3 regions of the Neobacillus niacini genome follow, and region 2 is predicted to be linked to each of the others. Evidence: riboswitches for the same ligand, from Rfam matches in the RefSeq annotation. Region 2 holds a riboswitch; each other region holds the start of a gene.
What was found. A riboswitch is a leader RNA that binds a small molecule or an ion and turns the genes downstream of it on or off. The one in region 2 is predicted to bind cyclic di-AMP.
Positions count from the first base shown of each region.

Region 1: linked by a shared signal. The riboswitch ahead of ACN6MT_RS15325 (sporulation protein) and the one ahead of ACN6MT_RS21340 (APC family permease) in region 2 are both predicted to bind cyclic di-AMP.
Region 3: linked by a shared signal. The riboswitch ahead of ACN6MT_RS22685 (amino acid permease) and the one ahead of ACN6MT_RS21340 (APC family permease) in region 2 are both predicted to bind cyclic di-AMP.

Region 1 covers NZ_CP183883.1:3,107,654-3,114,276, reverse strand. Annotated here, with positions in the region: gene ACN6MT_RS15335 (aminotransferase class V-fold PLP-dependent enzyme) at 1-813, opposite strand, end outside; gene ACN6MT_RS15330 (hypothetical protein) at 934-1,281, opposite strand; gene ACN6MT_RS15325 (sporulation protein) at 1,424-1,849, opposite strand; cyclic di-AMP (ydaO/yuaA leader) riboswitch at 1,930-2,065, opposite strand; gene ACN6MT_RS15320 (polysaccharide deacetylase family protein) at 2,225-2,947, opposite strand; gene ACN6MT_RS15315 (HAD family hydrolase) at 3,067-3,855, shown strand; gene ACN6MT_RS15310 (MerR family transcriptional regulator) at 4,028-5,026, shown strand; gene ACN6MT_RS15305 (MerR family transcriptional regulator) at 5,077-5,601, shown strand; gene ACN6MT_RS15300 (acyltransferase family protein) at 5,636-6,610, opposite strand.
Region 2 covers NZ_CP183883.1:4,314,342-4,320,964, forward strand. Annotated here, with positions in the region: gene ACN6MT_RS21335 (hypothetical protein) at 1-197, shown strand, start outside; gene ACN6MT_RS21340 (APC family permease) at 228-2,054, opposite strand; cyclic di-AMP (ydaO/yuaA leader) riboswitch at 2,182-2,323, opposite strand; gene ACN6MT_RS21345 (bacitracin ABC transporter ATP-binding protein) at 2,404-2,529, shown strand; gene ACN6MT_RS21350 (YheC/YheD family protein) at 2,663-3,982, shown strand; gene ACN6MT_RS21355 (glutaredoxin family protein) at 4,233-4,478, opposite strand; gene ACN6MT_RS21360 (metallophosphoesterase family protein) at 4,508-4,996, opposite strand; gene ACN6MT_RS21365 (YjiH family protein) at 5,293-6,564, opposite strand.
Region 3 covers NZ_CP183883.1:4,592,843-4,599,465, reverse strand. Annotated here, with positions in the region: gene ACN6MT_RS22705 (aldolase catalytic domain-containing protein) at 1-454, shown strand, start outside; gene ACN6MT_RS22700 (metallophosphoesterase family protein) at 519-1,259, opposite strand; gene ACN6MT_RS22695 (hypothetical protein) at 1,272-2,003, opposite strand; gene ACN6MT_RS22690 (hypothetical protein) at 2,300-2,449, shown strand; cyclic di-AMP (ydaO/yuaA leader) riboswitch at 2,588-2,728, shown strand; gene ACN6MT_RS22685 (amino acid permease) at 2,920-4,389, shown strand; gene metE (5-methyltetrahydropteroyltriglutamate--homocysteine S-methyltransferase) at 4,446-6,623, opposite strand, start outside.

The DNA.
Region 1 (6,623 bases), 1.2 Mb from region 2:
TAAGACACCACTCGTACCGGGTCCACCTAAAAATTTATGTGGAGAAAAGAGAATGGCGTCGAGTTTTTCCAACGGATCTTTTGGGTGCATATCAATCTTCACATAGGGTGCAGAGGCAGCAAAATCTACAAAACAAAGTCCTCCGTTCCTATGCATGATTTTTGCCAGCTGATGATAAGGGGTTTGTATTCCAGTTACGTTCGAGCAAGCCGTAAAGGAGCCAATCTTAATGCCTCTGTCCCGATAATGATAAAGAAGGTGTTCCAGATGACTTACATCTATTCCGCCTCTCGCGTCTGGCCTGATAATCTCAACATCTGCCATTGTTTCAAGCCATGAAGTATGATTGGAATGGTGCTCCATATGGGTGAGAAAGACAATGGGTTTCTCAGCAATCTTCATGCTGTCTCTCCATTGCTCTGGTACTCTAAGCCCCAGTAATCTCTGTAATTTATTCATAACAGACGTCATTCCAAAACCATCAAGAATTAGCGCGTCGTTCTCATCAGCATTTACATGTTCCTTAATGATTTTTCTTGATTGATTATAGATACCGGTCATCATTAGACTCGTTATATTGGATTCCGTATGCGTATTTGCCATAAACGGACCAAATACCTCCGAGATTTTTTGTTCAATAGGTCGAAATAATCTTCCGCTTGCCGTCCAATCCGCATAAATAATCGGTTTCATACCAAATGGCGAGTGAAATTTCTGATCAATGCCAATAATCTCAGACCGAAACTTATTAAAATAATCCTCTAGATTTTCTGGCAGACGATAACACTTGCTTCCGATCCTTGCAGTAATCATACTTCAGCACCTCTCGATAAAATCCTGTTAATTACTATATGCAAAATTCCTCCACTTGCCGATAATTCGCAAAGAATGATAAAAAAAGCCTGATCCATATGGACCAGACTATATTATGAATTATACATTTGCAGCCTTAGAAGATTCCTTGCGGTTTACTTCATCAATTTTTTGCACAAACATATGAAAAACGCGTTGCTTCTCTTCTAAATCTTTTATATATTCCTTTAATTGATTATAACTTTCCTCAAACGGTTTATGATACCTTTGGCGTATACTCTCAATAATTTCCTCATTCACTGTCGACTGGATAACTTGCTTGGTAATCCCGTATTTGTATGAGTAAACTTTTAATTCTTGTGCCACTTCTTCATATTCTTTATCAATTTCAGAAAGGACTACTGAAATATCATCCTTCCATTCTTCTAATGATTTCTGTAAATAAGATTTTACCATTGTTTCTTCCATCATTGCACCCGCCTATAAAGTCATATGTTAACTTTATTATACTTGTGCAAGTTTACATAGAAATTTCTAGCAGTTTACAATGCTATATCAATAAATAGGATAATCTTCCGATTTACAATGAATAACTAGTTTAATAGATATACTATGAAACGGCCCCTATCATAATCGGTACATTTTGAGTAATATTATTTGCATTTCCTAGATCAATATTAATCATTAACGAATATTGAAAGGTATTTTGATCTTTTTTAATATCGTCTGGAACATCGATAAAAAAAGAAATCTTTCCGGTCTGATTTGGACTGCACTCAAGAGAACAGAAAACAGAATGACTATTTAATGTTTCTTCTACAAAGGCCTTTGAATCAATGCCCACGAGGTCAATATCATATCTTTTTATTCTATTTTTTAACATTCCGCCCGTTATCTCGATAGTGCCATTAATAACACTTCCAGCCTCATATACCTGTTTATCGAGATGGACCATTGTTTTTGGCAAACCAATTTTCAATTTCGTTAAATAATCTTTTAATGTCATTTTCTTCACCTGTTCCCTAAAAATAGGCATAAATAAAAGACCCTCCATTTCAGTCAAGCTGCTTATTCTGTCTCAAAAAAACAAAAAAGCCCCTGTACTTGGCGGTCTATGACCTCCTTCGCTTTAGCCGACGAAGTTAGCTGACGGGTAGGATGGCGAAAGACTGTCTCATCCTTTCTACTTTGTAGAATTAACCCCTGATTATTGGTTCCTCCGTACCCATTTGGGTTTTGGCCGACATATAGGATTTCGTGTGGATTATGACGATAATTTTATCTTCAACCTGATTCATTGTAAAGAGGAATATTTACGTAAATTCACTCGCAAGTCTCCAATTTAAACTAAAAACACTCAGTTTTCTATCGATTGCTCATGAATCATCACTATTTGGTGCTTGTTTGACCATTATTTAACCATAGCAGCAAACTCTTCGAGAGTGGTAGAATACTTTACATACACACGAGGAAGGTAAAAAAGCTCGTTTTTAAGCCCCTTCTTAGTAAATAGTTCTGGTGTTGTAGTTAATCCGAATGAATAATATTTCTTCACTTCAGAAGTCACTCGATCATTAACGTTTCCATATGGATATGCGAGAGCAATGACAGGTTTTCCAGTAATTCTCTCAATTTTTTCCTTTGATCCCTTTAATTCATATTGAAGATTATCTGACTTTGTCAAATCAGGATGTGTAGCTGTGTGGGACTGAACAGATATAATACCGGATGCTGCCATCACTTTTAACTCAGACTGAGATAATCGATTGGAAAGACCAATAAAATCAGAAATGACAAAAAAGGTCGCTGACGGCTTAAATTGGTTATCTTTTAGTTTTTGAAGGATTTCAAATGCATGTTGATTATTCTTATAACCATCATCAAATGTTATAAAAATAGGTTTGTTATAATTCCCAATATCGTTCCATCTCTCAAATGTTAATAAAGTATATCCTTTATTTTTCAAAAAAAGCATTTGTTTTTCGAAATTCTTTGGTGTTACAAATAACTCCTTCGATCCTTGACCCTTATATTCATTAATTGAATGGTAAATTAAAATTGGTACCTTCTGCTGTGCTACTGCATGCGCCGGAAGGCTAATAAATAACAGAAAAAAGATTATATTTCTTAACATAACTGTTAGATTCCCCTTTTTGCCGAAGTTATCTGGTACTATTATTCCCACTAGGATTATTTTATCTATAAGTTATAAATGGTAAACTAAAAAACATACATCAAAAAAGGAGCATGACAATGTCTAAATATAAAGTTTTATTTTTAGATATTGATGGAACCATCATCAAGTCTGATGATTCCATTGATAAAACTACCATCACAGCGATTCAGCAGGCTCAAAAAGCCGGGATAGAGGTTTTCCTAGCAACAGGCAGACCCTTACACGAAATAAGAGAGCTTGCAGATCTGTTAAAGGTTAACTCACTTATCGGGTATAATGGTGCTTTCGCCATTTATCAAGGTAAGGACCTCTTCCGGGAACCGATGAAAAAGGAAAGTGTTAAACAATTCATTGACATAGCGAAAAAGAATCAACATGAACTGGTTTTCTATACCAAGGATCAAAATATATTCACTGACCTAGAAGCAGATTGTGTGAAAGAATTTATCGTGAAGTTCCATTTACATAAAAACGACACTTATTTACCAACAAGCGATTATGAGGTTCTTGGAATGACCTTAATAAACGTTGAATCTGAGGAAATAGCTTTATATAAAATGGAAGATGAAATTCACTTATCCCAAGTAAACCTTGAAGGAATGCGACATTGTTATGATGTCATTAGAGACAAAGTCAATAAAGGGATTGCCGTTCAGTACATACTTGAGCATTTGGGTCTTTCAAAGGAAAGTGCTATTGCGTTTGGAGACGGCTTAAATGATAAAGAAATGCTGATGAGTGTCGGTGAAGGGTTTGCGATGGGAAATGGTCATCCTGACCTCTTTCAATATGTGAAACATAAAACTACAACCGTAAATGATTCAGGAATTTTTAACGGATTAAAAATCCTAGGGATTGTTGAATAAACAAAAGCTGTGCATTGCGCACAGCTTTTTTTGCATAAATTTGTTGGTATTTCGTGTTATACGTCTTGTTTTGATAGCTTTTGTCACCCTGCAGGAAAATGAGGGGTTTCATAGAGAATTTACTATCAAGAGCTGTTTTACCGTAAATTAGATAGAAGGGATTTGAATACTTATGAGAACTTTCACATTAAAGGAAGTTTCCAAAAAAATAAATGTTAAACCTGCTACATTAAAGAAATGGGAAGAAGAACTTGAAGAATTTTTAGATATTCCTCGTACCAAACAAGGAGCTAGAATTTATTCACAAGTAGAAATAGATTTACTTTTAGAAATTAAAGAACTGCATGATAAAAAACTAAATACGACAATGATTTTACAAACCCTACGTGGCGAAACTGATATTGAAAACATAATTTCTGAACTGGAAGATGAAATCTATCTTCCTGATGATATAGCTGCTGATTTTGTTGAAGAACTTTCCCAATCCGAAGAAGAAGTTTCTGAAGCTGCAGTAGAAATCTCTGAACCGGTAGAAGAAATTCCCGGGCCAGAAGTCCAAGAGTTGGCAATTGCTGCCCAAGAACGAACTCCTGTACCGAATGAGGAGCTTGCCATTAAAAATGCCGATGAATTTTTCGTGGCTATGGATCACTACAAACAAACTTTCTTAAATGAAGTAAAAGAGGAAATTAGAAATGTTCTCCGAAAGGAAGTCGTTGAAGAGGTTAAAAAGGAAATTGCAGATGGCACACATTATACGGTTAATACTCTTTCTGAATCAATTACTAAGTCCACAGAAACAACAAAAGCTGAATTTCAACATCTAACTGGCCATCTAGAAAAAAATGCAGAACAGACAACCGATAGACTGCTTTATTTATCAAAAAGTATCGTCAATGCCTCTCACGAAACTTCAGAGGAGATTTATACACTATCAAAGCAATTATCTCAATCCACAGAAGAACTGGCGCATTATGTAGATATTACAAATACAGAAATCTTTAACCTAACGGAAGTGATTGAAATCGACCGTTTTGAGCGTGGCAAAGAACGAGACCAATTCCGCCATGAAATTACTCAAAGAGAAGCAGCCTTTCAGGATTTGTTAACAAGTTTTCGAGATGTAGCCGCGGCAAAAGAGAAGAAATGGTGGAAATTTTGGGAGTCATAGAGTATTGACACTTGCTGCTTTAGTCAAAATTTTAAGCGGGAGGAATGATGATGAATACCAACCAAGTTGCAAAATTATTAGGTGTTTCAGCTAGTACCATACAGCGATGGGTAAAACAGCTAGAACTGCCGATGGAACGGAATGAGCGAGGACATTATCATTTTAATAATGAGGATATACAACTTCTAAAAAATATTCAGACACAAATCCAAAATGGAACTTTGCTTCAAGAAATTACTCCGGTACAAGAAAAGAAAGTTAGGAAAGGAACAGTAAAAGCAATGGAAAGCAATGCTGAACTTGAAAGATTGTATTCCATTGTCAGTGAACTAGAAGCAAAGGTGAATTCAAAAGCAGACTCTGTTGCCTCCTACCAGCTGCTCCAGCACCGTAGAGAAATAGAAGAATTACAAAGCCAAGTCGTAGACTTAACTAAACAAGTGAAATCCCTGGAGTTACAGCTTCATGAGATTAAGAAAATCACCCTGCCAGAAAAACCACTACCCTTGGACAAAGGAAACCTTAATCGAAAAAAGAAGACATTTGTTAGTTCGTTATTTGGATTTTTAGGATAGAAAAAAGCCGAATGTGTTGTGAACACATTCGGTTTTATATTTTCAACTCGACAAGCGGCCGGGTATATTTTTTTATCATATAACTTCCCAGAACCATACAAATCATGAAGGAGAAGGCTAATAGGAATAAATAATTTTCTGTGAAGGCGTTCGGTAATATGGCTTGAATAGATTTAATAATAAACCCATGGAATAAATAAACATATAGCGTTCTCTCACCGATTTTAGTTATTCGATACTGATTAGAAGGGATTAACGGCAAGAAGCCAAACACTACAATTAACGTTAAACCATATTGCATTGCACGCAGCAACCCATCACTAAGCTGCATTCCTCCCATATTTTCATACGAGGTATCTCCTAACAGCCACGGAACGGCATCCTGAGGAAAACTAAATCCAAAAAATAGAAACGTCATGGAAATAATGACTACTCCAGCTGGAACCGCAAATTTCGCCCCTATGATCCGTTTTAGGTGGTCCCCATTTAATAAGAACCCTAATAGGAAATAAGGAAAGAAAACAAAGGTCCGAGATATACTCATAAAACTACCTGCATCCTCGAAATAACCTACTGTGATTCCGAGTATTACAGCAATCAACAATCCAACCCATTTCAATCTTGCAAACACATAAAGTAATAAATTCCAAAAGAATAAACTTAATAAAAACCACAATGACCAATGCGGCTGGAACAAATCAAATTCAAGTGTTTTTTCCTTTCCCACTAGAAAGTAAAAAACAGAATAGATGATTTGAAAAATAAAATAAGGAACCAAGATTTTTTGAATAGTTTTCAGCAAGTACCCTTTCTTTTTAAACCCTTTAGCGAAATAGCCAGATATCATAATAAATGCTGGCATGTGAAAAAGAAAGATCACCGTATATAAGGTAAATAAAACTTTATCCTGTTCCTTATACGGGCTAATCATATGCCCGAAAACAACAAGAAAAATTAATATAAATTTGGCATTATCAAAATATTTACTCCTGCTTGTTGCGGAAGCCATTCTATCCCTCCTT
Region 2 (6,623 bases):
GTGGTATCGGTATGATTTTAACAGCAGAAGGACAAGCCTCCGGAGTCAACTTTTATGACAATGCCGTCCTAACAAACATACATTTTTTGCATGAAACGATTATCGGTACTGCTATCTGTTCGATTATCTTAACTTCGAATGGTCGGACGTTTGAAGTTCCAGGATGTATCTTCACCAATCTAGGAAACAAAAATTAAGCAGCTCCCAAAACGGAAGCTGCTCTTTAATTATTTTTTCAAATGATATGGTACTGTTGTAATAATAACATTTCTTTTATATAACAGATATGCTTTTATTAGTAAGCTTGATTGGTTGTGCAAGATATTGTGCCAGCCTTTTTTTGGAATGAATTGTGGAATGACAACTGTCACTCGGTAATTCGCTTCACTGGCTTTATGCTGAACAGTATCGACAAATTTTGTCAAAGGCTGGATGATACTCCTATAATAGGAATGCAGGGTGACAAGTCTTACATCCGGCTGCCACTTATTCCATTTTTCCTCGAATTTCTTTTCATCGTCCCTTTCAAAGGAAACATAGACTGCAAGTACTTGGTCGGCACCCAGGGATTTTGCATAATTCAGTGAGTTTTCAACCACTTGCGTAATCCCTGCAACAGGTACAATGATAACATTCCCTTCTATTGGCACTGCAGGCTCTTCACAATTTAATCGCAGCTGCTCTCCTACTGCTTCATAATGCTTTCTAATTCGGTAAAAGACAAAAACAATCACTGGTAAGAAAACTAATACTGGCCAAACCTGTGCAAATTTAGTTAAAAAGAACATAATAGTTACGACAAAGCAGATAATAGCACCCATGGTATTAATAATAAGCTTAGACACCCAGCCCTGAGGCTTTTCACGAAGCCATTTTATCATCATCCCCGTTTGAGACAAAGTAAACGGAATAAAGACCCCAATGGCATAAAGTGGAATTAAGTGCTCCGTTTGGCCTTTGAAAAAGATGATTAACAAAATGGATGCTAAACCTAATGTGAGAATTCCATTTGAATACCCTAATCGGTCGCCTCTTATCTTGAACATTCTTGGAATAAATTTATCATTCGCAAGATTGACTGCCAGCAATGGAAAAGCTGTATATCCTGTATTTGCCGCAAGAATTAAAATCAAGGCCGTTGTACCTTGTATAAAGAAATACATAAAATTACGTCCAAATGTTTGCTCCGCAATCTGAGAAACAACTGTAACCTTTTCATTGGGAGTAATGCCATAATAATAAGCTAACATTACAATCCCCGAAAATAAGATTGCCAGTAGTCCCCCCATTGCCGCCAACGTTTTAGCAGCATTATTAGGAGCTGGATCTTTAAAGTTCGGAATGGCATTCGATATCGCCTCAACTCCGGTAAGGGCTGAACTGCCTGAGGCAAATGCCCTTAAGAGCAAAAATAAAGATATACCAGCAATAGGTGTTCCAACTGGTGTATGCAATTCTGCTGGGACCTGCCCTGTTAAAATATTGAATATTCCTACACCAATCATAATAAATAAAGCTAGGACGAATAAATATACAGGATATGCTAAAATAGTAGCAGACTCTGTTACACCTCTCAGGTTTAAAGTAGTAATAAATATGACAAAAATAATCGCAATCCCCACGTTATGGTCATGCAGGGCTGGAAAGGCTGATGTAATGGCGTCGGTTCCAGCAGATACACTAACAGCTACCGTTAAGATATAGTCAACTAGTAATGACCCACCCGATATCAGCCCATAATTGATACCTAAGTTTTCCTTTGATACTACATAGGCTCCTCCACCATGCGGGTAGGCAAAAATAATTTGTCGATACGATAAAATTAGTGCTGCCAGTAAAACCAATACACCGATTGCAATTGGAATCGAATACCAAAAGGCTGCCGCACTAACCGTTACGAGGACAATGAGGATTTGCTCCGGACCATAAGCCACAGATGATAATGCGTCAGATGAAAGAATGGCCAACGCTTTTGTTTTATTTAGCTTTTGTTCCCCTAATTCTGTTGATTTTAAAGGTCTGCCGATTAATAATCTTTTGACCGAAGATACCATATGCTCTGCACCACCGAGTTTTCTATTAAGTTACTTTTCTTATCTTGCTAAAAAAACACAAAAAAATGCCTGCAAGTCAAAGATAAATAGACCTGCAGACATAATAATTTTGTCTCACAAGCTCCACCTTCCTTCTCATTAACGCTTACGAGGTTAGCTGTCGGATTCGGGCCATTGAGTAGCCCTACCTATTAAAGGATTCACCCCTTGGATATACTATCCATATGAATGGGTCCCCCGCACCAATTTGGTCTCAGCGATTTAGAAATATGAAACTGTGATTATCATACTCCTGTGTTTCTCAAATGTAAATCATAATTTTTAATAAATAAAGATTGGAGAAAAATATATGTCTAAAAAGAAAAAGCCTCTTTTGAGTGATGAATTTTTAGATGAATTGGCATATGAAATCAATGAGTTATATGGACGCCCTGGAGAAGAAAACGAAGAAAATAACCATGAACAAGATGATTAAACCTTTCAATAATAATTTCACAATAACAATGGTACACTTGTCCAAATTGTAAGAATCGCCCCCATTTTTAAGACCATCTCTATTATTGGTACATATAATAACTTATCCAATAATATGGTTTGGGGGAATAAAAATGAATAATGTTATTCTGCTATCAAGAAACACCTCTAACAGTGGGATATTAACCTTACATCCCGTTTTAGCAGAATCAATGGGAATCACTCAAATTACGGCAAGAAAAATCAGGTTTGGAGCAAAAACCTTTCAATCAATTGTAGACACCTCTGATGAACTGCCGACAAATGGGGCAAGCCTATCTGATGATATTTTGGACATGCTTAATATACCACAGTATTGCAGTCTTGAAATGAAGCAGAATGGCAACGAAATACACATTGGACCCTTTATCGGCTTACTTGCAGGATATTATCAAAGCTCGATTAAAAAATATCTTGATCATCTTCGTGATTATGTTTTACTTTATCGTGAAATTAAGGGTGCCATCCTCGTCTTTTCTCTTGACCGTGTGGATAAAGTCAATCAGCTGGTCGAAGGTTACCTTTATAATCCACGAACAAAACAATGGGATGAAGGAACCTACCCATACCCAGCCTCTATTTTTGTGATGACATCTTCCGTGAGCACCGCCTGGATACAACATTTCAAAACGATTATCGGAAATGTCGTTTTTAATGATTTCTTTCTTAATCGATGGAGTATTCACAAAAAATTGGCTAGTTCCATCGGGGTAAAATGTTATCTTCCTGACACCAATCTTTATGGCTCACCTCAAGATCTATACTACTTTTTAAAGAAATTTCCTAATTTAACGGTCAAACCGCTTAACAGTTCCAACCGGCAGGCATATAGAGTTTTACTAAAAGATTCAAACTCACTTGTAATAACAAATTTAACAAATTGGGAAACAAAGAATTATAGATTTAATAATCGTGATCAAGCCTATTCAATCTTTAGTAAATATTTTAAAGATGGAGAAAACCTCATACAAGAATCCATTGATGTAACTGGTTATCGTACCATCACCATTCGGTTTATTACGGTTAAAGACGATACAGGTCAATGGCAGGTTATGGGTTCGTTTACGAGAGGCGATCAATCTGTAAAAAACGATGGTAAATTACTGCCATTGGTCAAATTTGAAAAGGAAATTGTAAAAGATTTCTTGCAGCAAAGTGATTTGCATGCTTCCTTGACCTTTGAAGAATTGAACAATATTGCGATTGATACGGTACATGAAATAGAAGGTTTGGGTGTACATTTTGCAAACGCAGCTATTGATATTACGGTTGGAGAATTAGGTGATATCTGGATTTCAGAGATTGACCACTGCAACCCATCACATGATTTTGCTTTAGTAGCTGGATACCCAGACCTTTACTATGAAATTTTAAAAACCAATATGCTTTATGCAAAGAAACTTGCAGGTTTTTAACAGTAAAAAGTGCTTTTATCAAAATTGATAGCAAAGAGTGGATTGGAGCGAAAGGTGCTTGACTCCTGCGGGATGTAGAGGAAAAGTCGAGACCCCACAGACGCGCAGCGTCGAGGAGGCTCGACTTCCTCCCCGCGGAAAGCAAGCACCTGTAGCGGAAAGGAACGGTCCATTTGTATAAAATAAACTACATTCTATACAAAAAGAGCCAAAAGAAGAGACTGTCGAGAGTTTCTCGGCAGCCTGAGAGCTAAATAGCTCTTTTTGCTGTTTCGATTATTTCCTTTAATTCATTCGTAAAACCTTTCACTGCTTTATTGCCTAACACGGTTACGGGAACACCAAGAAATCCGTACTTTTCCACTTCAAGTTGATATTCGGGATTTATTGAGATATCTCTCACTTCATGTGGAATGCCTTCCTCAGTAAGTACTTTTTTCACCATTGTGCATTCAATACAGTCGTTAGTTGTATAGACGATAACTCCTTTTTCCATTGCTTCCTCCCCTTCCACCTGTAGCTACTCTACTTAAAAAATATATGTTCTGCCGTTATTCTATCACTAATGGTGAAGACCCCAAAGGAAAACATCTTTTGTTTTCTTTTGTCAGTTGGGGAACCTGGGTTAAAAATTAAAATGTCCCCTTCATACCGCTTAACAGGAATATGTGAATGTCCAAAGATAATACAGTCAACCTTCTCTCCCTTAAATGCTTCAATGGCACGTTTCTCAGTTGTTTTTCCTTTTCCATGGCCATGAGTAATACCAAATCTAAAACCGCCAGCTTCAACAATCTTTTTTGATGGTAACAATGCGATTATTTCCTCATCATCCACGTTCCCATAAACACCCTCAACCCTGCCATACGTCCGCAATTGATGATAAACATCCAGCGTCTGCCAGTCACCCGCATGGATGATTAATTCAGCATCTTTTAATTCGTCTAATAATCTCTCAGGCAATCCTTTTTTTCGTTTTGGTAGATGTGTATCTGAAACTACAACCATTTTCATTTGTTATCCCTCTTCATTTTTTGGAAAACATGTATCTATTTTTGAGCAAGTACTCCTATTCAACATTTTTTGACAAATAGCCGCCGCAAATGTCTATTCCTGCGCTTTCCCGAGAAATGTTTTCTGAATTTCATGAATTTTTAAAATTATTAACACGTATCCTCTACAAAATAATCTATCAATGGATTTATTTCAACAACAGCTTTCGCGATAATTTGATGTTTTTCGTGATTTATTATATATCTTTTCATAGTATAAAAAAACTGTTCCCCATTTAAAGAGGAACAGTTTATCTTTTATAGGATTAAGTACGCTATAGGTGCAGTTAAGAGTATGGTGAATACTACCCTTTCGAACCAAATCACGACGAGTTTTCCAATGGTTAGTGGAATTTCTGTTGATAAGATACAGGGTACTACGGCTGAAAAGAAGATAATGGATGATACTGAAACGACAGCGATCACGAACTTTGTCACAATGGCAGCCTTGGTAACTAACAGTGCCGGCAAGAACATCTCTGCGATTGAAACTGCGCTTGCTTTTGCGGCCAGCATTGGGTCAGGTAGTTGAACGAGTGCGGTGAAAGGATAAAATATATAACCCAGCCAATCAAATACTGGTGTAAATTCAGCTAATATCAGTCCAAGTAACCCCACAGACATAATGGACGGCAAGATTCCCATGGTCATGATAAAGCCATCCTTAAGATTGTCCCAGATATTTTTACCTAAGCTTGAAGATTGGTCAGCAGTAATCATCGCTTCTTTCCAGGCTGTTTTAACACGGTCCTTCTTAATAATGACCTCCTCGTCACCCTCCATGTCCTGGTAATACGATTCACTCATTTTATTTAACGGCCAAATTCTTACAGTAATAGCAGTAACGAGAAAGGTTACAACAAAGGTGACCCAAAAATATGCGTTCCATACTTCCATTAGATTCAATGTTTTTGCGACCACAATCATAAAGGTTGCCGAAACCGTTGAAAAACCCGTGGCAATAACGGCTGCTTCTTTAATGGAATATTTACCTTCTTTAAAAACACGGTTGGTAATTAACAGACCAATGGAGTAGCTTCCTACAAAAGAGGCTACTGCATCAATGGCTGATCTTCCCGGCGTTTTCCAAATCGGTCTCATCACTGGCTGCATGAATATACCGATAAATTCGAGCAGCCCGTAACCTACAAGGAGGGCAAGAAAAACAGAGCCAATTGGAACTAACAATCCAACGGAGATCACTAGTTTGTTAAAAAGGAATGGTGCCATATTAGGATCAAAAAACCATTTCGGACCAAAATTAAAGACAAGCATAATCGCAGTCACAAGTCCAAAAATTTTCAGAATTGAAAACACGGTGGTAACCACATCTTTATTCCATGACCGTGTGACAAATGGATATATCGCTCCTAACAATATGACCAATAATGCATAATAAGGTAAAACACTTGGCACCGCAAGTTGTATATATGAAACCAAATGATCCAGCATAATAGAAGACTTGCCATTCAAAGTAACAGGAACAAAAAATACAAAAATACCGATTGCGCTAAAAACAAAGAACTTCATACTATTTAACAGATTACTATTTTGCAATTCTGGCTGCTGCACCTGCTGTACCGGCTGAT
Region 3 (6,623 bases), 280 kb from region 2:
CGGAAGCTTGGATCCTGCTGATATCGAACACCAAGTGAAAAGATTCCAAGAATTAATTCCAAACAAAGAGCTTGGAATCCATACCCATAACAACATGCAGTTAGCATTCGCCAATACATTAGCGGCAATGCAAAATGGGGTTACATACTTAGATTCATCTGTTTATGGCATGGGCCGTGCTGCAGGTAACTGTAACACAGAACTACTTGTAAGCTACATCCAAAAGCCAAGCTATGAATTGAAACCAGTACTAGAAATGATTGAAAAGCACATGCTCGACATGCGCCAGAAGTGGGAGTGGGGTTACATCATTCCGTATATGATTTCTGGAGTATTGAATGAACACCCGCGTGTCGCAATGGCTTATCGTGACAGCGCCGATCGTGATAAATTTGCAGACTTTTACGATAAGGTAACATCACCAGAAGTTTCTGTTTCACCAGCGACAAAATAATTTAGACTGAAAACAAGTACCTCTCATCTCAGAGGTACTTGTTTTGTGTTTACACATAAAATCTCTACTTTTTTAACCCTCGATATTTTGCTGTTGTTAATTCTTGAATATATTCCTCAAGCTCGGGCATTTCCATTTCTTTCGCTATCTGTATGGATGCCTCAATATCATATGGAACTCGAACAAGCTGTATCGAAAAAACTCCATTTTCACTTTGGTTATATTCTCCCTCAAGAATGGCGTAGGAGGCTTGCGTGAGGTCAAGCGGATTTCCTACACTGCCCACGTTGCATAATGTTTTCCCTTTAATATTTTGCTGGTAGGCATTATGAATATCTCCATAAAATACAACATCTGGCTCTCTTTTTCCTGCTATGTTTTCTGTGTGGTCTGTGTTTTCGAACATACTTAAGCGACGTTCAAGTGCATCCCACGGTTGAATTCTTTCGTACACACTCCGCGGTGAAGCATGAAACATTCTGACTAGCTTACCGCTCATTATAAATTCTATTGAAAACGGCAGTTCTTTTAAATCATTCATTTGTACTTTCGTTAATTGGTTTTGGTGCCATTTGATGGTGTCGGACTCTTGAGGTTTAGGAAAGAAATCATCCCAATTGCCTCTCACCACCGTTTCACAATGCTTTTGAATCATTTGTATGGCCACGCTTGATTGTGGCCCTTTACCCACTAAGTCACCTAAGCAAATAATTCTCTGAATTTGTCTAGAATAGATGTCAGCCAGTACCGATTCTAATGCAGGGATATTTCCATGAATATCTGAAATAATCGCGATTTTTTCCATTTTAAAAAACTCCTAACCATTTATATGAAAATAATTCTCCACTTGTCTCTTCATTTCCTGTAAATTTTCCTGAAATTGTTTATGTCGATGACCATTACTCCCTGAAGGGTGAGGGAATCCCTTCAAAGTATGTTTATTTTTATAACAGTGGTCAAGCACTTTGCTTACCTTTACCCCTAAAGGGATAATCAATGGATGTTCAATTCTAGAGATATCCTTAATAAAATTATTTTTTACAAATTCCAATAGCATTTCCGTTTTTAATATATCTGGTCGTGAACCGTTAAAATTTTTATGATTAAAAAAGACTGCATGCGGGAGGATGGAGGTAGTGTAGACAAGATGACTAGCTGTTCCAAATAAATCGCTTGTTGAAGAAATGCCCAGGTATCTTGGCAAGTCAAGTTCATCCAACATCGTTATAAGGTTTTTTCTCATCGGTCCCTCGAAGCTAGCACTTTTTTTAACCTTATGAAGGAGCTCCTCATCATGTAAATGTCTATTCTCAATCACAGTTCTATACGCTTTTTTCATCTGGTGTAGTCCAGGTGTAATCCCTGCAATAACAACACGAGCTTTCTCATTAATGTAGTCAAATGGGGTGTAATAAACTTCAAGTTTTTTCTTTTCATCTTTTTTCAATAAGAATGAGGAATTTAATAGATCGTGATCTGTTAAGGGCAAATCTAGAGAAACAATTTTTTCTTTATATAAATGGAATTTTGCGTCTGTAACCATTCCCATGAAAACTACCTCCAGTCAATACAAAGGTCACCTTTGTAGGCACAATATAAACATTATTACGCAAAATATTTTGGCATAGCAAAAAAATTTTGCAGTAATAGCTTGTTAAGAATACTAAAATGTAGAATCCTACTAGGAAAAACATTTGGCACACTTATTGCATTATAAAAATACAAGATATAAAACATCTCTATGTTGCTAATGGTGAGAACCAGGGCATAGAAAACCTGATTTGATTTTACAGAAATATTAGGAAGGCTCGGTCTAAAAAAATCATTGAATAGGAGGGCATTAGTATGTGGGTCATTACGGTGTATTCAGAATCAAGTATTCGTATGTTTGAATTTGATAATAAAGAGGAAGCAACTGCCACTTACAAGAGTATAGAAGGATGTAAATTCCTCAGTGAAGTGATCTACTATAATGATTTTGATGTAGTTGAATAAGATTTTGGAAGAAAATATCCTTTATAAAGAAGCATAGACAGTGTTTTAAAGGAATTTTAGATATTTTTTATATTTTTGTAAAAAATTATTTTACTTTTCTTAAAATAGTAACTATTATAATATTGAAAATAGTTTCAAATTTCTAAATCGCTGAAACCTATTAGGCACGGGGGAACCATATGGATGTAAACAATCCAAGGGGTGAATCCTTTTTAAGGTAGGGCTACTCAGGAGGCCCGAATCCGACAGCTAACCTCGTAAGCGTTATTGAGAAGGAAGGTGGAACTTGTGACCCGATTATTTAGTGTCTACAAGTTTATTTCCCGTGACTTGTAGACACTTTTTTGTCCATTTCTGGGTGTTCTATTATTAAGGGGTCCGTACATACGACAAGGTAATGCAATGATCTGTCTGTAATCGCTTTCTATTAAAAAATGAAAGGACTGAGGTACATGTTACCAGAACGTGAAATGGAAAAATTCCAGCATTCAGTGAATAAACAGCATGAACAAACATTAAAACGAGAGTTAAAATCCCGGCATTTAACGATGATTTCAATCGGAGGTGCGATTGGTACTGGACTGTTCTTGAGCAGCGGGGCAGCGATCAGTTCAGCCGGACCCGGTGGAGCATTGCTTGCATATGCAATAGTTGGCGCAATGGTCTTTTTTATCATGACTAGTTTAGGAGAAATGGCTGCTTTTATGCCTGTAAGCGGTTCCTTTAGCACATATGGCACAAGATTTGTCGATCCGGCATTTGGTTTTGCAATTGGATGGACGTACTGGTTTAGTTGGGCGATGACCATTGCAGCTGAGTTAGCCGCCTCAACGATGATTATGAAATTCTGGTTTCCGGATAGCCCTTCTTTGGTATGGAGTGGATCATTTTTAGCACTTATATTTCTATTAAATTATTTATCTGTTAAGGGTTATGGGGAAGGGGAATACTGGCTATCCTTAATTAAAGTATCAGCGATTGTTATCTTTATTATTGTTGGCTTACTGATGATTTTCGGCATTATGGGAGGAGAAGCAGTAGGGTTTAAAAATTTCACAGTGGATAAAGCTCCTTTTTCAGGCGGTATTTTAAGTGTATTTGTTGTTTTTATTGCAGCAGGTTTTTCATTCCAAGGTACAGAAATCGTAGGGGTTACCGCAGGAGAAAGTGAGGATCCAGCGAAAAATGTACCGAAGGCGATTAAAAATGTTTTCTGGAGAATCTTGATTTTTTATATTTTGGCGATTGCTGTAATCGGTCTTCTTATTCCTTATACCAATCCGAATTTACAAAATGATAGTGTGATGGTCAGTCCATTTACCCTCATATTTGAAAAGGCAGGGATTGCTTTTGCTGCGTCACTTATGAATGCAGTAATCTTAACGGCCGTATTATCTGCTGGTAATTCTAGCTTGTATGCTTCGACACGGATGTTGTATTCGATGGCGAAAGCGGGACAAGCACCGCAGATTTTTGGGAAACTAAACGACCGTGGTGTTCCGGTTGCTGGTATGATTCTAACATGTGCAATAGGTGCGCTTGCCTTTTTAGCTTCATTTTTTGGAGATGGTACCGTTTATATTTGGTTAATGAATGCAATCAGTATAACAGGATTTATCTTTTGGCTGGGTATTTCCATCAGTCATTACCGGTTCCGTAAAGCTCTTATGGCTCAAGGGCATTCTTTAGACAGGTTACCTTATAAGGCGAAATGGTTTCCGATTGGGCCGATCTTTGCGATTGCTTGTGGAATTATCGTCATCTTAGCTCAAAATTTCCAAGCCTTTCTTGCTGACCAAATTGATTGGGGCGGAGTGGTAGCAGCTTACTTAGGTATTCCATTTTTCCTAAGTTTATATGTTGGATATAAACTTATTAAGAAAACAAAAATGGTTAAACTTGAGGAAGTTGAGTTTGACTTTGACAAAAAATATAAATAATCAAGAAAAAACAGGCTCTTAGGAATACTTGGAGCCTGTTTTTTTCTAAGAAGCCTTTAGGAAACGGTTTGCTGTTGCTGTTGACGAAGTTTTCGAGCAGCTGTCACCATATTTTTTAATGAGGCAATGGTTTCGTTTTCATTTCGAGTTTTTAAACCACAGTCTGGGTTCACCCAAAATTGTTCTTTTGAAATAATCTCTAAACTGTCTTTTAAGATGGTGTCGATTTCTTCTACACTTGGGATCCGCGGGCTGTGTATATCATAGACACCTAACCCAATACCAAGTTCATAAGGATTTTGTTTTAGTGATTGAATCAATTCTCCATGACTTCTAGAGGTTTCAATTGAAATGACATCTGCATCAAGGGCACGAATCGGCTCTATAAAGTTATTAAACTCGCAATAACACATATGCGTATGAATTTGTGTTTCATTTCTGACACTAGAAGTCGCGAGTTTAAATGCATTTACTGCCCATGACAAATATTCGTTCCAATCCTCTTTTCTAAGCGGCAAGCCTTCACGTAAAGCAGGTTCATCTACCTGTATAATGGCAATGCCAGCACTTTCTAATGCTTGAATTTCTTCCTTTAACGCTAAGGCAATTTGATTGGCTACCTGTTCACGCGAAAGATCATCACGAACGAAAGACCAATTTAAGATGGTGACAGGGCCTGTTAACATTCCTTTCACATACTTAGACGTTAGCTCCTGTGCCTCCGCTACTTCCTTCACAGTCATTGGCGATGTCCACTCGACATCCCCATATATAATCGGCGGTTTCACACAACGTGACCCATAGGAAACCACCCAGGCTTTTTCTGTAAAAGCAAATCCTTTTAGCTTTTCACCAAAGTACTCCACCATATCGGTTCGTTCAAATTCACCGTGTACTAAGACATCAAGGCCAATTTCTTCCTGGATTTGAATCCAGCGTGCGGTTTCACTTTTCAAAAACTCAGCATATTCAGTATCTGTTATTTCACTTCTGCGCCATGCTGTACGAGTTCTTTTTACTTGTTCCGATTGAGGGAAGCTTCCAATTGTTGTTGTTGGAAATTCCGGTAATTGCAAAGCCTCTTGCTGTATTGGTTGGCGTTCTTTAAAGGGCATTGGACGTGTAAAATGCTCTTGTCTAACTTGTGATAAAAGCTCCTTCACACGTGGATTTTTCCTTGCCTCATGCTGCTCTAAGGCTTGAATGGCCACGATACTTTGTGACACACTTTTACTTCCAGACCAATTCTCATCTGAAACGAAGGATGTTATATGCGTTAACTCGATGACTTTCTCATCGGCAAAGGATAATGCGTTTAGTAATGTCTTATCCAGAGTCTTTTCAGATTTGGTTGTGACAGGTACATGCTGTAAACTGCAAGAAGATTGAACCCACGCTTCTTGTACACCGCTTAAGGATAAAATAGCTTTTGTCATCATTGCTTTTTCAGCTAAACTTGCACGCCAAATATCACGCCCATTTATAATCCCAATTCCTAATACTTTATCTTGTGGGAACCCGTATTTACGGAGTGAAGCCATATTCTGATCAGCACCATGAATAAAATCAAGCCCAACTCCAGCGACAGGTAATTGTATTAGCTCTTCATACGCTGATAGTCCTTCAAAATAGGTTTGTAACATCAGTTTCGCTGCAGGTACTTCTTCAGCTAATTGTTTATATATTTGTTGAACTAGTTTGATATCTTCAGGTGCTAGTGAAAGGACTAATGCTGGTTCTTCTACTTGAATCCACTGAGCTCCAGCATCTACAAGTTGTTGGAGTACCTGAACATAAAGAGGTAAGAGTCTTAAAATAAATGAGGCTTTTGAAATTGAATCATACCCTTTAGAAAGTTGGACAAAGGTATAGGGGCCGATAATGGTCGGCTTTGTAATTAATCCTAGCTCGAATTTTGCTTCTAAAAAGTAATCTAAAAGGTAGTTTTGAGTTAATCTAAGTGGCTGGTCTTCATATTCAGGTACAATGTAGTGATAGTTTGTATTAAACCACTTTGTCATCTCTGAAGCGACAACATCGTCAACTCCACGTGCCATCGAGTAATATGTCCTAAGATTTACCTTTTCGCCAGTCCACTTATAACGTTTTGGAATTAAACCGAACATAGTGGCAAGGTCCAGCATACGGTCATAAAAAGTAAAATCTCCAACGGTAAGGATATCTAATCCTAATGATTGCTGATGCTTCAAATGATTCAAGCGAATGGTCTTCAT